Regions from separate parts of the Protofrankia symbiont of Coriaria myrtifolia genome, predicted to be linked through region 3. Evidence: riboswitches for the same ligand, from Rfam matches in the RefSeq annotation. Region 3 holds a riboswitch; each other region holds the start of a gene.
What was found. Region 3 has a riboswitch for cyclic di-AMP ahead of CM1CMNOD_RS24140 (transglycosylase family protein). Riboswitches for the same ligand answer to the same signal wherever they lie in the genome.
Positions count from the first base shown of each region.

Region 1: it holds a riboswitch for cyclic di-AMP, as region 3 does, so the genes downstream of both, CM1CMNOD_RS23990 (C40 family peptidase) here and CM1CMNOD_RS24140 (transglycosylase family protein) in region 3, are expected to answer to the same signal.
Region 2: it holds a riboswitch for cyclic di-AMP, as region 3 does, so the genes downstream of both, CM1CMNOD_RS20295 (C40 family peptidase) here and CM1CMNOD_RS24140 (transglycosylase family protein) in region 3, are expected to answer to the same signal.

Region 1 is NZ_CAAAFS010000196.1:6,766-10,943, forward strand. It holds gene CM1CMNOD_RS11070 (peptidoglycan-binding protein) at 1-428, opposite strand, end outside; gene CM1CMNOD_RS23990 (C40 family peptidase) at 822-1,556, opposite strand; cyclic di-AMP (ydaO/yuaA leader) riboswitch at 1,560-1,722, opposite strand; gene CM1CMNOD_RS11080 (cold-shock protein) at 2,234-2,674, opposite strand; gene tkt (transketolase) at 2,988-4,178, opposite strand, start outside.
Region 2 is NZ_CAAAFS010000346.1:18,280-22,457, forward strand. It holds gene CM1CMNOD_RS20290 (4-hydroxybenzoate 3-monooxygenase) at 1-699, opposite strand, end outside; cyclic di-AMP (ydaO/yuaA leader) riboswitch at 1,223-1,398, shown strand; gene CM1CMNOD_RS20295 (C40 family peptidase) at 1,587-2,558, shown strand; gene CM1CMNOD_RS20300 (PHB depolymerase family esterase) at 2,979-3,626, opposite strand; gene CM1CMNOD_RS20305 (MarR family winged helix-turn-helix transcriptional regulator) at 3,886-4,178, shown strand, end outside.
Region 3 is NZ_CAAAFS010000290.1:3,008-7,185, forward strand. It holds gene CM1CMNOD_RS16230 (ABC transporter permease) at 446-1,168, shown strand; cyclic di-AMP (ydaO/yuaA leader) riboswitch at 1,807-1,979, shown strand; gene CM1CMNOD_RS24140 (transglycosylase family protein) at 1,984-2,580, shown strand; gene CM1CMNOD_RS16240 (transposase) at 2,751-3,074, shown strand; gene CM1CMNOD_RS16250 (HepT-like ribonuclease domain-containing protein) at 4,172-4,178, opposite strand, start outside.

The DNA.
Region 1 (4,178 bases), on a different contig from region 3:
CCATTGGTGTAGGCGCTCCAGGCACGCACGCCCTGGCTGTCGCACACCTTCTTCGCAGCCCACGCGTTGGTGGCCGGGTCGTAGAGGTTCCTGCCCGCCAGCCAGCTCGCGTGGACCCGCGCGTTGATCTGCCAGAGCCCGCGGGAGTCCTCACCGCGCGCGTTACGCGCCTTGGCGTTGCCACCGGACTCCGCGAGCGCCACCGCCACCCAGGTGCCCAGCGGCACCCCTCGGCAGCTGGGCAGCCCCGCGTTCGCGGCGACGCGGGCGATGGTCGTGTCGGTGACGACGGCGGACCCGGACGTCCCGGCCGCGCTGGCCGGAGCCGCGGTCAGCATCATTCCAGCCGTCGTCCCGATGAGCCCGACGGTGCCCGCTAATGCGGCGCCGTTGCACCGACCGGGTTTTCTGTGCCTTCCCCTGGCCATAATCAGACTCTCACCTAAAATATCGTCGAAAGGATCGCCCGTTGCCGGAAATGCCGGCACAGTACTCTCTAGGGCCGGCTCGAGAACTATATTTCCCGAGTTCTCTACCAGCCGCTGGGAAAACGTCATTCGGGTCGCCGAACAGGCCGTTCACCACATTGCTTCAGGAGGCTCCGGTGTCGCCCCCAGAGCGCCAAAAAGGCAATTCAATGCGTTTCTACAGGCGTTTTTTGAACACCCGGAACGGGAGCCAAAAGAATCCGACGGTGTTCCGAGAAAATCTGTCCGGCAACAACCGGGAGAAATTTTCGTGGCGTCCACCCGTGGTTTCCCGCGCTGTCCGCCCGGGGCTCCTGGACACCCCGTGGCCGCCAGCCCGGCCCGGGCGGTCGGTCACCTGATACGGCCGACCAGATAGTTACTGGTGTAGACCTTCTGGAGCCGGACCACGGCCCCGGTGTGCGGGGAGGCCCACATCATCCCGTTCCCGGCGTAGACACCCACATGGTGGATGCCTCCCGGCCGGCCGAAGAAAATGAGGTCACCGGGCTGCCGGGCGTTCTTCGACAGCTTCTGGGAGGCGTTGTACTGCGCGTTGGCTGTCCGCGGGACGCTGCGGCCAAGCTGCTTGTAGATGTACCGGACGAGGCCGGAGCAGTCGAACGCCCGCGGCCCCTCGGCACCCCACACGTACGGCTTGCCGGCCTGCTTCGACGCCAGATAGACGAGCTTCGCCCCGAAGCCGCTGGCGGAGGACGTCGAGAAACTCACCGGTTGCGCCGCCAGCGTGCCCGTGCCCGTGGTGGCGGCCGGGGTGATCGTAAAGGCGGCTGACCGGGCAGCGTTCGTGCTGGTCGCGGTGGTCGTACTGGTCGTGGCGGCGTCGGTCCGGCCCGTCCCGCCCGTGTCCAGGCCCCGGTCGTTCGCCAGGGCCGGCGAGGCCAGCCCGGAGAGGGCGACAGTGCCGGTGGCCGCGGCGGCGACCGCGGTACGCGCCGATATCCGGCCGAGGGTGGAGCGGGTCGTGGGCGCGCGATGACGACCGCGCCTGGGGCCGGGATTGGAATTGGAATTGGAATTGGAACGATGTACGGCAGCCGGACCTGAATTCACCTGATGTGCAGGCAACGCTGATCCTTCCCATACGCCTGCGAGGTTAGCTGTCGGGTTCGGGCCGGGAAGCCCGGTCGACGCGCGGATACACGCGGCCGACTTCACCCCAAGGACGGCCACCGTGGTGGCGACGTCCGGCGGAAAGGTGGGTCCCCCGCTTCTGTCCTGGCGATCGCTAGTCGGAAGACACCGGACCGTGGACAGAACTCGGCGTGCGGTCCGGTGCCGTTGAGAACCCGGCCAACGTAGCGAACTACTTTCGGTAGTCGCAAGCGGCGGTTTTCTCGGCATGTCGACGTACAGCACTCACTGTGCGTATCATTTACGCGTGCTGTCTCAGGATGACCGCCGAGACGGTACAAGCTGGCCACAGCGTGACGGCGCTACACACCGCTTCCACGGATAACCGGTGCGTATCGTGCAACAGTCAACGCGGACCGGCAGCAACATTTTTTCCGCTGTTGTGTTTCTGTGTTTCGCAGCCGGGCAGGCGGATCGCCCGCAGGTAGGCGAATCGACCAGCCGGAGCAACGTCACAGATCCGGCCGTGCGCATGGTGTGGTCAGTGGTACGGCCAGCGCAGCGTGGCCAGCCGTGTGGCCGGCGCAGCGTCCGGGCAGCAACGACGCGCCCGGGCACCGGCGCGGGTCGACAGATTCCGGGCCGGGCCGGTAGGGGCCTGAGCGGGCCGGTTATTGGGACTCGACCCAGCCACGCGCCTGCGCGAGGCTGGTCAGCCGCTGCCGTATCTGGCTTATCTGGCCGCCGGTCAGGGTCGGCACCGACTCGATGAGCGTCTCGGTCAGCAGGTGTCGGAACTCCCCGACGGTGAGGACGTCGCACATGTCGTCGTCATCGGCGTCCGAACGCCCGTTGGCCATGCTCGGGGAAGCCAGGGGACTCGCTGGCGCCGGACGGGCCTGGGCCCGACGGGCCAGGCGGACGACCGACGCCTTCGGGCCCCTGTCGCTTTCCTCCGCCTCGAACTCCACCAGCGTTCCGGGCTGGAACAGATGCTTCTCATCTTGAAGATCGTTTGCGTGCATGAAAATATCGTCGCCGCCAGCGTCAGGCGCTATGAAACCGTAGCCACGAACCCCGTCGAAACGCAGAATCCTACCGGTACCCACCACGTCTGCCCCTGTACAACCTCTGTGCCAACCAGCTCTGTACCCAGTCACCTGCACACCAGACGAACCTGTGCACAACCAAACCCCAGGACCGCTCGCACGACCATGGGGCCTGTTCACCGTCTCAGGTGCGCACAGCCAGGTCAAGCCGACACCCGGAGCGCAAAACAACCGACAACAACCGACAACGATCGGCAGGGAACGATCGCGGAAACACCGGAACGGGCCGTCGGCCGACCGGCTCCCGCGGACTCCCCCGGGAACCAGCCGGCCGTCGACATCGTGACCGAAATCTTCGGATCCGGATCCTCGCGGTCTACGCCGGGTCACCAACAGCGCTGACGGCGGCCAGGCTCTGCCTGGCGGCACTGACCACCGCCTGCGGGGTGAAACCGAACTTGGTCTGCAACGCCCGCAGCGGGGCGGACGCGCCGAAGGTCCGCATACCGATGATCACCCCGTCCGGGCCGGCGTACCGTTCCCAGCCGAGCGTGGCCGCCTGCTCGACCACGACCCGCGCGCGGACCGCCGGTGGGAGCACCTGGTCGCGGTACTGCGCGGGCTGCCGCTCGAACAGCTCCCAGGACGGCAGGCTGACCACCCGGGCGCGCACCCCCTGCGCGGTCAGCTCCTCGTGGGCGGCCAGGGCCAGGTGCACCTCGCTGCCGGTACCGATCAGGATCACCTCGGGATCGCCGTCGGCGGGGTCGACCAGCACGTAGCCGCCGCGGGCGAGCCCGGCGGCGTCGGCGTAGCGGGCCCGGTCCAGCGTCGGCAGCGCCTGCCGGCTCAGGACGAGCGCGGCCGGCTCCTGCCGCAGGCCCATGACCACCCGCCACGCCTGCACGACCTCGCCCGCGTCACAGGGACGGATCACCAGCAGGCCGGGGACGGCCCGCAGCGAGGCGAGCTGCTCGATCGGCTGGTGCGTCGGCCCGTCCTCCCCGACCCCGATGGAGTCATGGGTGAACACGTGGATGACCGGCAGCTCCATCAGCGCGGACAGCCGCAGGGCACCGCGGGCAAAGTCGGAGAAGATCAGAAAGGTCGACCACAGCGGCCGCAGCCCGGACAGGGACAGCCCGTTGGCCACCGCGGCCGACGCGTGCTCGCGGACGCCAAGGTGCAGGTTGCGCCCGCCCGGGCTGGCGGCCTGGAAGTCCCCAGCGCCGTCGACGGTCAGCCGGGTCTTCGTCGACGGGGCAAGATCGGCGGAGCCGCCGACCAGCCAGGGCACCCGGGCGGCGACGGCGTTGAGGACCTTCCCGGAGGAGTCCCGGGTGGCCAGGCCCCTGCCGTCGGCGGGGAAGACGGGGATGTTGGCGTCCCAGCCGTCGGGCAGCTGCCCACGCCAGATCAGGTCGAGCTGGCCGGCAAGATCGGGATATGCCTCCCGGTAGCGGTCGAGCAGGGCCAGCCAGCTGTCCCGCTCGGCCCGGCCCCGCTTCCCGACACCGGCGGCGAAGTGCTCGTACACCCCGTCGGGGACAAGGAAGTGCGCGTCCGG
Region 2 (4,178 bases), on a different contig from region 3:
CGTGGACGGGGCGACCGCGGCCAGGACGGCGAGCCAGGCCCATGCGCTGTCGCGCTGTCGGATGTGGCGCAACGCGCCCTCGGGGATCGATCCGCGGGAAACGCCGTGATGACCGTCGCAGCCCGCGATGAAACGGCTTTCCACTGTCTGCCGCTGCCCGTCGGCCGTGACGAACGAGACGGCGGGATGGTCGGAGGTCAGCGCGTCCAACATCACGTCAGTGACGCCGAACTCGATGACGCCACCCGCGGCAAGGTAGGCGGCAACCAGATCGGCGACGAGCTCCTGCTGCGGGTAGACGACGTGATGGCGTCCGCCCGCGTGGCGATCATACTCGACGACAAACGCTCTGCGACGATGCCGGAGCTCACAGTTGTGGTGTGGCGCACCTTCGGCCCGCAGGCCGTCGGCAAGCCCGTTGCGCTCCAGGGCGTCCACCGCCGCCGGCCCGAGCAGCCCGGCACGTGGACGGCTTTCCACCCTGGCCCGACTGGCAGCCTCGAGCACGAGCGTGTCGATACCCCGACGAGCCAGTACGACCGCCGCCACCAGGCCCGCGACACCCGCGCCAATCACAACGACGCCCACCCGGCGAGGACGCGGCCGCGAGGCAGACGCGCCCGGCTGGAGCGCGCCGTGCCCGTCCGGTGCAGACCCCGGAGCGGAGCGCGTCACGGCGAGCGCCTCCCCCGGGAGCATCGACACGATTCCTGATCACCCGCCATACTGCCCTGATCACATGGCTGACCCGGACGAACCGATCCGGGCGAGGCACTGCCAGAGTACGACGTCACATTCCGACACGCGTCAGGAGGCCGACAGCCCGGCACCAACCAACCGGACAATTTTCGCAAAAGGAGCGGAGTGTTGCTGGCGGATAGCGCTGATCGCTACCTAAAGTAGCGATATTGTTGACTATCCGTGCCCGAAGGCCCCCAGTCGACCATCTGCCGCCGCTATGGCGTATTGTCATCCTCCGCATCCCGCAAGTCACGGAAAGCGGCACGTCAGCCGAGCGACCAAAGGTCACAAGCCAGCTGGTCGCACCCGACGCCGCCCCGGCCGGCGAAGGAGGATGGGGTAGAACAGCCGGTTATGACACTTCATACAACTACTTGGGGTAGTTGTGAGGGACTAGTGTTTACTAGCGCCATCCGTATGAACTAGTCTCGCGTCGACGGCACGACACACCGGGCCGAACTGCCGAATCCTGCCCGCGGTCCCGGTGTTCCCTCCGAGTCGTCACCAGGGCAGGAGCGGGGGACCCATCCTCCACCGGGCGGCACCGAACCGCGGTGTCGTCCTCGGGGTGAAGTGCGCAGCGCGATGGTCGCGCGACCCACCGGGCAGCCCAGCCCGAACCCGACAGCTCACCTCGCAGGCGAACGGGAAGGATCACAACCTTGTCTGCGCATGATGTGCAGCCTGATCCGGCACTACGATCGCGTTCGTCGCAGACGGCTTCGCCGTCACCCCGCCGGCAGCAGATCGACCGGCACGTCGACCGCCCGACACGTGGCCGACATCGCGCGCCCACGCAGCAGTCCGGAACGGGCCGCTCGCGAGCTCGGGCCGCTGTCGCCGTGATGACCACCGGTACCGTCGCGGTGTCCGGTGTCGCCCTGGCCGGATGTGCCACAGCCGACTCAAATTCCGACGATGCTTCCGTCACCTCGCCCATAACGCTCGGATCACAATTCGGTGGCCAGGCGTCGCTGGCCAGCCTGCGCACCTCCACCATCAATCCGCTGTCCACGGGCGGTTCCGGATCGGTCACCAGTCAGGTGCTCAACCAGACCGACCTGCATCCCAAGACCGGTGTCGTGCTCAAAGTCACGAATTCGGACGTCTCCGTGAAGGCAGACCAGCCGGTGGAGGTGGGATTTCATCTTGAGGACGCGGTCACCCACGCGCCGCTGGCCAACCAGCTCGTCAAGGTCCAGGTGAAGCTGCCGGAGGGATGGGCGACCTTCAAGCACCTTTACACCAACGAGCAGGGCTTCACCAGTTACACTGCCAAGGTTCTCACCACCACGCAGGTCACCGCGATTTTCGACGGAACCGACGCTCTGCGGTCGACACGGTCGACCAACGTCGGCACGTTGACCGTGATCCCCAATACCCCGGCGCCCCGGCCTTCCCAGACTGCCCGCGTCAGTGGCTCGGCCTTGAGCAGCGCCGTCTCAGGCGCACTCGCAGTCGCCAGCTCGTTCGGCGAACGGGCGGTGTATCTTGCGGCCCAGCAGGCCGGCAAGCCCTACGTCTACGGCGCGGAGGGCCCCTACACTTTCGACTGCTCGGGGCTGATCCAGTACGTCTTCAAGCAGTTGGGACGCAACCTCCCCCGCACTGCCGAGGCACAGTACCAGGCGACCACCCGGATATCGCAGTACAACAAGCAGCCGGGTGATCTGATTTTCTACGGCACGCCAGGTAATATCTACCATGTTGGCATTTATGCGGGCGATGGTAAGATGTGGGTGGCGCCCAAGTCAGGCGACGTCGTCTCACTGAGGCCCCTCTACACCACGTCGTATTCTGTCGGCCGGGTTCTCTGACTGAACCGATCAGCCCGCGTCCGCAGCTGGTTGTCAGTACATGGCTTCGTGTACTGACAACCAAACCTTATAAACACAATTCACAGGCGGGTTCCCACACAGCCTCCCCCTCCGGTTGTGCGTGAACCTTGCCGCCAGGTCGAAGTTGTCGATGTCGACACCGGCCTGGCGGCACTCCGCGGGCGGCATCCCGCGATGATGACTTCCGCTGGTCGGACCGAGCCAACCCCCCCAGCTCGGAAAGCCCGGCGGAACAAGAGGCTTCCGCCGGCCGGTCGTACTGGACCCCCCCCACAGTCCGGCCGGTCGGCGGGAGCCGCCCCCTCTCACCGACCGGATGCCCGGCCGAGACCGAAGCTCCCCTCAAGGCGTCTCCTCCGCGAGTTCCCCAAGCCACGGCGGACGACCGGACGCCCGCTCCTACGCCTTGAACTGCCTGGAGAAGTCCCACAGAGCGCGCGTGATCCGCTCGTTCCACGCCCCGTCGACATGCTGGACATGGGTTTCTGGCGAGCAGCTCGGGCTCTGCCCGACCGACCCCACCGTCGCGACGGCGACAAACTTCAGCCCGTTGTCGGGCGCCGCGCAGGCAACCGCGAGGGCGGCACGCCCACCTTCGCCAAGGCCCCAGATGTAGATCCGGGACTGATCGATCTTCGACCGCTCCTGCGACACGTAGCGCACGACGTCACGCAGGTACTGCACGTCCGCGCCCTGAGGATCGTCCAACCTCCATTCGCCGTCCACGGCTTCCGGGTAGACCACGGCGAAGTCCCGTCGGTCGGCGAGCGTCGAGGCCTCGGTGATCTTTTCGATCGCGCCCGCGTCGCTGTTGTCGTCATGCAGGACGAGGACCAGCGGCAGCGGCTTGCCGGGGTCGGCGTCGGCATGAACGGTGAGCTCGCGTTCGGCGGAGAGGTACCCCGTCGGTATCTTTGCCCGCTCGGTGTCCGGGTTACCCGAACGGGACACGTAGATCCAGGCGACCACGAGCACGGCACCGATGATCAGCACCCGCTTGCGGTTCTTGGCCCATAGCTGTTTCCCGGCTTTCAGCGGATTCGACACCACGAGACAACCGAACCACACCAGGAGCCGTCGATTCGGCTGATTCGCCTCGCGTCGTGGACAAGTCGGGACCTACCCGGAGTGCGCTGCCTCACACCCGACCAGCTTGCGACACCAAATGATCACTAAAAGTAGTCAAACAAGCATGGCCGGTACGGCAACCACGGCACGGCTCGTTCGTTGACGTGGTGTATCCACCAGAATCTCGACAACATCGGATTGCGGGGCATACGGCTGCCGGAACAGGGGTGAGGCCGAAGTGGACAGTGGTCAGGAACTCGACCATCGACTGATCAAGATCGAACACGAGCTGTCGGTGTTCGGCCGGCGCGCCGAACGCTTCCGGATGGCCATCGCCGACGACTCCGGGACGGTTCTGGACCGCTCGGCCTACCTGCTGCTCAGCCACATCCACGAACACGGCGCCGTACGGCTGACCACCCTGGGCACGGTGTTCGCCCTGGACATCTCCACGGTGAGCCGCCAGGTTGCCGCGCTTGCCGCGGCCGGGCTGGTGGAACGCACCACTGATCCCAGCGACCGGCGGGCGAC
Region 3 (4,178 bases):
GACGAGGTTCCCGGACCGGAGCAGGACCGCCGATGCGCTGGGCCCGCAGTCGTACCCGCTCGACTTCGGGCCGATGGCTGACACGAACTCCGCCGACCCGTACGGGCACCACCCGACGGCTTGTCGAGACCGGCCAGGCAGGCGAGCAGCGTGGACTTCCGGAGCCCAAGGGGCCGGTGCCGGCGACGCCTTGGTGGGTGGAACCGGGCGCAGTCTCCACGGTGGCGCGATAGGGGGACCTCGTCGAGTCAGTCCGGCACTCGGGTCAACTCCAGTCACCACCCGCCATGTAGCTCTGGATGGTGTCGGTTCCGCCTCAGTTACGTAGCCAATTCGCCGGGTCCCGGCTTTGGCTTCAAGGACCCCCGCTGTCTCACGTCGGCCCGCCAGCCGAACCCTGTGCGGCGCGGGGCCGCACAGTAAGCCTGTGGGCGATGTCGTACGGATGACCGCGGGCCTAGGTGGTCTGCTGGCCGTTGCAGTCATCTGCCTCACCGTCGCCCGGGTGCCGCTTCGCCGGGCGATGGTCACCGCCGCGGCCCGCGCGGTCGCCCAACTCGCCCTGGTCGGCCTGGCATTGCGCGGGGTGCTGGCCGCTCCAGCAACAACGATTGCGGTCCTCGCCGTGATGCTCACCGTCGCGACCCTGACCGCGACAGGCCGCCTCACCGGCTTCCCCCACGCCGGGCGTGTGGTCCTCACCGCCTGCACGGTCGGCGCGGCGGTCACACTCGGGATCATCTTCGCCGTCCCGCTGCTCGACCGATCCGCACGCTATCTGGTCGCAGCCGGCGGGATCGTGATCGGCGGGGCCATGACGGCCTGCACCCTCACCGGCCGGCGGCTGTTCGACGCGATGGTGCGCCGCCGCGCCGAGGTCGAGGCCTGGCTCGCCCTCGGCGCCACACCGCGCCAGGCGGTCGCGGACCTCACCCGTACCGCCGTCCGGGAGGCCCTGCTGCCCGCCGTCGACCAGACCCGCACGGTCGGGCTGGTCACCTTGCCCGGCGCGTTCGTCGGCGCCCTGCTCGGCGGGGCAAGCCCCACGGACGCGGCACGGTTCCAGCTGGTCGTCCTCGTCGCCCTGCTCACCGCGGAGACGCTGGCGGCCGTCATCCTGGCCTGGCTGTTCGGTGCTCCTACCCACATCCCCGACCAGAATACGTAGATAGAAACCGTTGTGGTGACGATGGTTTCTATCTACGGAAGGGGGTTGGGGCGGACTCGGGTACCATCGGCAATGATTCTATTTCATATGGTCACTGACATCGGGAAACATCATTGTTTCTCGACACCGCCGGGGTGCCGCCTTCCGACGGTACGAATCCTGCCGCTTATCACGGCCATGTACTGCGGCAGGCTCCATCGTTTCGTCATTTTTGTTCGGGGTTTCAACGTCCGAGAAAAGAGGCGGATTCCCGGACGCCAGAATCGTGATCGCCGGCTTGGTCGCGCGGATGGTCATCCAAGGAGTCTGACTCTGCGCAGCCACAGCTTCGCATGGATGGTCAATGTCACGGCCTGTGGCACGGTCTGCCAACAGAACTCGAAATCTCGATGCTACCCGGTCGATCCGATTGTCCACAAAGCGTGCAAAAATCTGCGTCAAAAGGTGGTAAAGATGCCACGGAGACGACCCGCCTGCTGCGACTGCTTAAATATACGCGCGCGCATGCACACGCTACCGGCAATCGAGGTCGAAATCAAGTGTCGACGTTCGGTTGTGCGCTTTTTCACCGCGCCTTGCCGGCCGGCTGCCCTTCGCGGCTAGGGTTCTGCCGTGCCTTCGCAAGGAGGGCGCGCATCGGGCGAAACACGCCGAGTCCTGCCCCGTCCGATGACCGTCAAACCAACGGCAGGAGCGGGGGAACCACTTCCCGGGCGCTGCACAGCACCCTTGGGGTGAAGCCGCAGGATGCGGCCGGGCATTTCCCAGCCCGAACCCGACAGCTTACCTCGCAGGCGTAGGGAAAGGGCATCAAGATGTCCCATGCGCGTGCCCGGCATCGCAAAACCAGGCAGACCACAAGTTATACCCGCGCGCTAGTCGCCATTCCGACGCTCGCCGCCGCCATCGGCGGCGCCGGCATCGGACTCTCGGGGCCCGCCAGCGCGGCACCGCCCGAGGACCAGATATTGTCGGCAATTGTTCAATGCGAGTCCGGAGGCAACCCGACTGTCGTCAACTCGATAGGCGCCGGCGGACTGTTCCAGTTTCTTCCCAGCACGTGGCAGGCGACCGGTGGAACCGGGCTGCCACAGAACGCCAGCGTTGCCGAGCAATGGAAACGCGCCCGGATCCTGTACGCCCAGCAGGGCACGGCTCCATGGAATGCATCGCGGTCCTGCTGGGGCGGAAAAGTCGGCAGCGCCACCGACACGGCTCCGACCGCTACCGGACCGCAACAGGCGAATGCCCAGGAACAACCGACGAGTCCGGCCGGCAACGAGGGCGAGAACACCACCGGCGACGCTCCCCAGGATGCCGGCGGTGTCCCACCCCCTTCCTTCGCCGCTGACCGGAACTGGCGTTCCTACCGGTCGCCCTGGTATCAGGACATCGACCCGGCCAGCGACTAACAACTCGTTTCACAAAGTCTGATCAACTGCGGTGTGTCGTACCAGGAGCGGGCGGGTTCCGCCGGTAGACCTCGGTCATGCGTGACGAGGAGACGGTGAGCGAGGAACTGTGGAAGCGGCTGGAGCCGCTGATCCCGGCCCGGGAACGGCGGCTCCGCTACCCCGGTTGACTGCCGGTCGACGACCGGGCGGCCCTGGAGGGGATCGTGTGGGTGCTGCGCAACGACGTGCCCTGGCGGGAATTGCCGAGGACGTTGTTCGGGGTGACGTGCTGGCGGCGCTTGCGCGACTGGCACGCCGCCGGCGTCTGGCAGCGCCTGCACGAGAACCTGCTGGACGAGTGCACCGCCGCCGGCCTGCTCGACCTGCACCGGGCGCTGGTCGACTCCTCCCACATCCACGCGCTCGCAGGGGGCCTAGACGGGTCCGAGCCCGGTCAACCGTGCCCACCTCGGCAGCTGTCGGCATCGGGTGAAAACTGGATCTGTTCCTGATCTTGCGATCGGAGTGGCCCTCGGGGTGCTCGCTGAGCACGATCAGTCTGCTGTGATCATGTGCCGGGTGCCTCTTTGACCTTGGGGTTCTTCTTCCGCATCTGTCGGGTGTGCTCGTCGACGGGGTGGACCGGGCCGATAATCGGCTGCGGTTACGTGTCCGGGCGTCGGGTGTGGTGTGTCCGGGGTGTGGGGTGGTCGCGGAGCGGGTGCACGGGCAGTATCGGCGCTGCGCTGGGCCGCTGTGGTGGCGGGAAAATGCGGCCGCACGGCCGTCCGGGACGCCGGTGCATCTGTGATGCGCGCGAGCTCGGGAGTCAGGATTGCGGTGAGCACGCCGGTGAACGCCTGCCGGTCGTTGTCACATCGCCAACCTTCGCTGCCGGCGGTGAGATCCGGAGCGGCGCTTGCGGGGTGGGTGTAGGTACGCCACACCGCGGCGGTGAGAAAGGTCAACTGTTCGACCAGCCGCAGAGCGTCGCGGTCGGGGGTTGCCGGGGAGAGGGTGGCCACGGTTGCCGCCAGATCTCCGCTTCCGGTGGCCCAGGAGACAACGACCGCACGGCGACCAGGGTCGTAGGCATACCGGCTCACCGTCCGGCGCCTCTTCGCACTATCGGTACCACCCGCCGTCCACCACGGCCCTCTTCAACGGCCGACGACTGGAAACCACTGTCCGTGGTCGCCATCTACGAGATGACATCTGGTTGCCGTTGCAACGTCACCACCACGTCACCACCGGGGCCAGTTACCGATCTCCGTAGCAACCTCCGCGGCCTGTTCGCGCAGGTCACGGGGGGTGGACCCTGTGTACCAGCATCCGAACCGATTGATCTTGGTTGCAGGCCCTGAAATCGCCATCCACCCGGTCGCCACCCGGGCCCTGGCCAGGGACGATGCTCCGTGACCGCACCGACTGCACCGACCGCAACATCGTCCACCGAGGCGAACAAGTGTTCCGTATACCTGGCGGTTCCGGGCACCTCAGCCCGTCTGCCGACAGCCACATCCACAGACCGGCCGAGGCTCGGAGACGTTTCCGTCGCAGGTCCATCGTCACCTGTGGCCGGACATGGAACGCGAAGGCAAGCGCGCGGTCAGTGC